One region of the Poseidonibacter parvus genome, then DNA from elsewhere that is predicted to be linked to it. Evidence: riboswitches for the same ligand, from Rfam matches in the RefSeq annotation. Region 1 holds a riboswitch; the other holds the start of a gene.
What was found. A riboswitch is a leader RNA that binds a small molecule or an ion and turns the genes downstream of it on or off. The one in region 1 is predicted to bind thiamine pyrophosphate.

Region 2: it holds a riboswitch for thiamine pyrophosphate, as region 1 does, so the genes downstream of both, LPB137_RS03915 (TonB-dependent receptor) here and tenA (thiaminase II) in region 1, are expected to answer to the same signal.

The regions. Positions count from the first base shown of each region.
Region 1 is NZ_CP019070.1:1,216,467-1,219,685, reverse strand. It holds gene LPB137_RS06055 (ABC transporter ATP-binding protein) at 1-139, shown strand, start outside; gene LPB137_RS06050 (ABC transporter permease) at 136-882, shown strand; TPP riboswitch at 917-1,022, shown strand; gene tenA (thiaminase II) at 1,102-1,755, shown strand; gene LPB137_RS06040 (ABC transporter substrate-binding protein) at 1,785-2,732, shown strand; gene thiM (hydroxyethylthiazole kinase) at 2,743-3,219, shown strand, end outside.
Region 2 is NZ_CP019070.1:800,402-803,620, forward strand. It holds gene LPB137_RS03915 (TonB-dependent receptor) at 1-1,397, opposite strand, end outside; TPP riboswitch at 1,473-1,586, opposite strand; gene LPB137_RS03920 (malate dehydrogenase) at 1,692-2,633, opposite strand; gene lipA (lipoyl synthase) at 2,666-3,219, opposite strand, start outside.

The sequences.
Region 1 (3,219 bases):
TTATATTTTAGAAAATCAACCAGTAAGCATAAAAGAAGTGGCAAGTTTAGAAGGTAATTTACCTCATCAACTTTCAAATGAAAAGCTCTGGAATTTACAAGAAGAGTTAATCTCAAAATTAAAAGAAAGTAATCTATGAAAAAGCTTTTTAAAATATTACTTCCTACTATTTTTTTATTAGGACTTTGGCAAGCTCTTATTATAATTTTTGATTTACCTCATTATATGTTACCGCAACCAAAAGATGTATTTTTACAATTAATAAATCAATATGACTTACTTTTAGAACATACACAAACTACACTTTTAGAAATAATACTAGGAATAATCCTTGGATGTTTCTTTGGTCTAAGCTCTGCTTTTGCCCTACTATACTTTAAAAAAATTGAAAAATACTTACTTCCAATACTTGTAATTTCTCAAGCTATTCCTGTATTTGCAATAGCTCCACTTTTAGTTTTATGGTTTGGTTATGGCTTAGCTTCAAAAATAGTTATGACAGTTATTATTATATATTTTCCAATTACAAGTGCTTGTTATGATGGACTTAAAAACACACCAAAACAGTGGCTTGACTTAGCTCATACATATAAGCTAACACCTTTACAAACTTTGTTTAAAGTACGATTTAAAGCTAGTTTACCCTCATTAGCTTCAGGGCTTAAAATAGCAGTTTGTATAGCACCTATTGGAGCGGTTATTGGCGAATGGGTTGGTTCATCTAAAGGACTTGGATATTTAATGTTACATGCAAATGCACGAATGCAAATTGATTTAATGTTTTCTGCACTTTTTATATTAATAATACTTACTTTAAGTATCTATTTTCTAACAGATTATCTTACAAAGAAATTTATTCCATGGGCTAGTCATTTACATTAAATTGACTTAAGGTTTTTTTTGTGATAAGATTTTGCTTTAATACATAGGGAGCTTATAAATAGGCTGAGAGGGAGTTTAAAACTTCGACCTTTGAACCTGATTTAGGTAATGCTAACGTAGGGATTTGTTTTTTACAAATGTATTTTTATACTTCAATTTTTTTATCTTTTTTTAAAGATAAACTCTTCTTCTTATTTATAAACACTTATAAGGAGAATTATGACTATTACACAAAATCTTATCAAGAAATCTCAACCCTATTGGGATGATTATATTAAACATGAATTTGTTCAAAAATTAGCTTCTGGAACATTAGAGCTTAAAAACTTTCAACACTATTTAATGCAAGATTATATTTATTTATTTCATTATAGCCGTGCTTTTGCACTTGCTATGTATAAAAGTGATACTTTTGAACAAATGGAATTCTCAAGACAAGCTTTAAATTCAATACTAGATGAGATACAACTTCATATAAGTTATTGTAAGGAGTTTGGAATTGATGAAAAATCAATTTATGAACAAAAAGAATCAACGGCTTGTATAGCTTACACAAGGTTTGTACTAGATTGTGGATTAAATGGAGATTTAACACAACTTTATGCAGGTTTAATACCTTGTTTTGTAGGTTATGCAAAAGTAGCTGATTATATAACTTCTAACAATCTAAGTGTGCAAAATAATCCATATCAATCTTGGATAGATATGTACTCTTCAAAAGAGTATCAAGAAGCAGCAAAAGAAGCAACAAGTTTTTTTGAAAAACTGTGTGAAGATTTATCACAAAAACAAATGGAAAAAATAGAAGATATTTTTACAACAGCAACAAGAATGGAAATATCATTTTGGCAAATGGGTTTAGACCTATCATAAATATAAAAAACATAAGGAAATTAAATAAAATGAAAAAAATAATATCAAAAATAACACTAGGTTTATTACTATTAAGTTCAAGTGCATTTGCAGACAAAGAAAAAGTAAGTTTGCTTTTAGACTGGTTTGTAAATCCTGACCATGCAGCTATTATAATTGCACAACAAGAAGGTTTTTTTGAAAAGAATAATTTAGAAGTAGAAATTATTGAACCAGCTGATCCATCAATGCCACCAAAACTTGTAGCTGCAAAAAAAGCTGATTTAGCAGTTGATTACCAACCACAACTACAAATGCAAGTAGCACAAGGTTTACCATTAGTTAGAATTGCTACTCTTGTAAACTCACCTCTTAATAGCTTAGTTGTATTAAAAGACAGTGGTATAAAAAACATAGAAGATTTAAAAGGTAAGAAAGTAGGATACTCTGTAAGTGGATTTGAAACAGCACTTTTAGATTCTATGTTAAAATCTGTAAATTTATCAGCAAAAGATGTTGAACTTATAAATGTAAACTGGTCTTTATCTCCATCTTTAATGAGTAAACAAGTTGATGCAGTAATAGGTGCTTTTAGAAACTTTGAATTAAATCAATTAAAAATAGAAAAAGAAGAAGGAGTAGCATTTTTCCCTGAAAATTATGGTGTTCCAAAATATGATGAGCTTGTAGTTGTAGCAAATAAAGAAACTGTGTCGCAAGAAAAATATAAAAACTTTGTAAAAGCTTTACAAGAAGCTACAAAATACTTAAAAGAAAATCCTAAAAAATCTTGGGAATCATTTGTAAGTTATAAACCAAAAGAGTTAAATAATAAATTAAATACTCTTGCATGGAATGATACAATACCATATTTAGCACAAAATCCAGCTGTTTTCGATAAAGTTGTATATAAAAAAATGGCTACATTTATGAAAGAAAACAAGCTTATTAAAACTATTCCAAACTTAGATGATTACGCAAAAGAGTTATTAAAATAAAGGCTAAATAATGCAAACAGATAATATAAAAAGATTAAGACAAAATAGTCCTTTAATACATAATATTACAAATATAGTTGTAGCAAATTATGTAGCAAATGGTTTATTAAGTATGGGTTGTTCACCTATTATGTCAAATGCAATTGAAGAAATGGACGAACTACCTGCTATTTGTCAAGCTTTAGTTATAAACATAGGAACACTTACATCAGAGCAAGTAAAGTCTATGATAAAAGCAGGGAAAAGTGCAAATAAAAACAATATACCAGTAGTCTTAGACCCAGTTGGTGTAGGAGCTACTTCTTTTAGAAAACAAACTGTACAGACTTTATTAAAAGAAATAAAGTTTGATTTAATAAGAGGAAATGCAGGAGAAATAGCACATCTTGCCCAAGTTAATTGGAAGGCAAAAGGCGTTGATGCAGGAAGTGGAGAAGCCAACTTTTCACAAATAGCAAAAGATGTAGCTTTAAAATATGATTGTATT
Region 2 (3,219 bases), 420 kb from region 1:
TCTTGACTTAATGTATATTCTGAATTTGCTCCTCCAGGTTTATAACCTTTTGAAAGTGTTGCATAATATAAATTATTTTCATTCTCTTGGTAACTTAATCCAATCTTTCCACCTATTAGTACTTCATCTGTCTCTTTATTTAACGAATCTGAATCTTTAAGTTCAGCTTTCCAGTTTTCAACTCTTAACCCTGTTGTTAATGTAAGTTTATTTGTAATATCAGAATCTAACTGTCCATAAATAGCTAAGTTTTCTGAATCAAAATTATTCGTATAATCTGAAGCAAAATAAGTATAGTTTTGTCTTAAGTCTTCACTTTGTTTTTTATAATATGTTCCAAAAGTCCAATCTGTACTATTATTGAAAATTCGACCTTCTTCGTCAGATACTAATCTTAAATCAACATCTGTTTTTTCTCTTTTTCTAAAATATTTATCTTCTGCGATATAAGAAGATACAGCATCATAAGACCAATCTTCATCATAAGAATATTCACTATTAGATTTTGAAAAAGAAGCTTTGCTAATTAAATGCATTTTTCTGTTAATTTTATATGTAGATTTAAGTCCAATCGCATTTGTTTCTTGAGAATCTGTTCCTGGATTACCTGAATAAGTATTATAAGAGTTATCATAAGTAAAAGCATCATATCCATTATCTACATTAACATGAGCAAAATTTATATCTACTTTGTGATCATCATTTGCTAAATAAGTTAATTGTGATTTAAGTGCAACTTCATCAATATTTTGAGTGTCTTTTCTACCTAAGTACTTATTTTCCATAAAGCCATCGCTAGTATTCTTATAAACTGAAAGTCTACCTAATAATTTATTTTCTATTAAACTTCCACCTAGTGCAATACCTGCAGCTTTTGTGTTATAGTTTCCAATTGTAGTTTCAATATGGCCTTCAAAATCTTCTGTTGGTTTATTACTTTGTAAACTAACAATTCCAGCCATACCATTTGAACCAAATGTTGTACCTTGAGGTCCTTTTAACACTTCTATTTGATTAACATCAAACATAGTAAGTGCAAGTGCAGATTCAGATACATCAATACCATCTAAAACTAAACCAACTGAAGGGTTTTTAGGAGATTTGAATTGACTTCTTTGTCCAATCCCACGGATTTGTACATAGTGAGCTCTTGAAGCACCTGAAGTAAAGTTTACATTTGGTACTTGACCTATAACACTTTCTAGAGATTCATGAGCTTTGTCAGCTATTTTATCTTCTGATAATACGCTAATTGCTTTACTAGTTTTATCTAGATTTGCATCTCTAAAATCAGATGTAACAGTAATTGAATCTAGCGTGATGTCTTCTGCATATGCAAAAGGAGTTAGTAATGTTAATGAAGCTATCGCAGATAGCGTTAAATTTTTAATTTTCAATATGTTTCCTTAAATAAATTTTTATTTATGTAGGAAAAAGTTGTATATAAAGTATGATAAGAATATTATTATAAGATTATTTACAATTCTCTTCCTTACGCTGGAATTACCCAGTTCAAGTTCAACGGGACAAGCAATATGCTATCTCAGCTTTTAATCTTTAAAATCAAAGCGCCCCCAGAGGTTGATTCGCGATTTTACTTTAACTTTTATTTGTTGAAGCTTAATGATATTTGATATTTAATTAAGTAGAAAGGAATTTATAAGTTTGAGTATTAATAAATAGTCAAAAGACTATTTATTAAAGAATTTTTCTTCTAAAGTATCAGTAAGTTCTCTTACAGATAAAATTGATTTAGCAAACTCATTTTCTTGGTCTGCATCTAATTTTAGTTCAATAATTTCTTCACAACCTTCTTTCCCAATTTTTACAGGAACACCAGCTGTTATATTTTTGTAACCATATTCACCTTCTAGTAAAACAGCACAAGGATAAACTTCTTTTGAATCATTTAAAATAGCTTCTACCATTAATGATGCTGAATATCCAGGAGCATAATAAGCTGAACCATTTCCTAGAAGTTTAACAATTTGAGCTCCACCATTTCTAGTTAATGTTACAATTTCTTCAATATCTTCTTTTGATAAAAGATCAGTTAAGTTTTTACCATCAACTGTACAATAATTAACTAAAGGAACCATAGCATCACCATGTCCACCCATTACAGATGTTTTGATTTTTCCTTGTGAAGTTCCCAGTTTTTTTGCAATAAAGTGTGCCATTCTTGATGAGTCTAAAATTCCAGCCATTCCTAAAACTCTATTTTTTGGAAGTCCAGAAGCTTTAAGTGCTGTATAAACCATTGCATCAAGTGGATTTGAAACAATAATGTAAATAGCATCTTTGTTTGCATCTTTAACTTCATCAATAACTGAAGTCATGATTTTAGCATTTGTAAGAAGTAAATCATCTCTACTCATTCCTGGCTTTCTTGGAATTCCTGCTGTAATTACAATTACATCACAATTTACAAAATCAGAAGTTTCAGATGATACTTTTGTACTTGCATTTGCTGCATTTGCTGCTTGTGAAATATCAATTGCCATTGCTTGAAGATAATCTTCTCTTAAATCTTTTAAAACAACTTCATCACAAATGTTTTTTGTTGCTAAATTAAAAGCAAGAGTTGCTCCAACATTTCCTACACCAATTACACCAACTTTTTTATTTTCCACTAATAATCCTTTTTTATTTAATTTTCTATTTTCTATTTTTTTTGATTTGATAAATACTCATGAGCCATATATGAACTTCTAGCATATGGAGTACTATGAACAAATTCAAAGCCTAAATCCATTGCAAGAGTTTTATATCTTTCAAATTGCTCTGGCTTAACGTACTCTTTTACTGTTGCATAATCTCCTGAAGGAGCTAAATACTGACCAATACTTAAAAACTTACAACCAACATTTATAAGGTCTTTAAAAACTTGAACCATTTCTTCTTCAGTTTCACCAAGTCCAACCATTAAAGCACTTTTTGTTTTAACTTTTTCGCCACCAAGTTCTTTTATTCTTCGTAAGACTTCTAGTGATCTTTCGTATGTTGCACCTTTTCTTACTTTATATAAGCTTGGAACTGTTTCAACATTATGTCCAATGATAACAGCACCTGAATCAACAACTTTTTGTAGTGATTCATCTTTTGCTTGAAAATCAGGTATTAAAATTTCAACTTGTGTATCTTCTGTATTATTTAAAATACTTTTTGTAACTTCATAAAAATGATTTGCTCCACCATCTTTTAAATCATCTCTAGCAG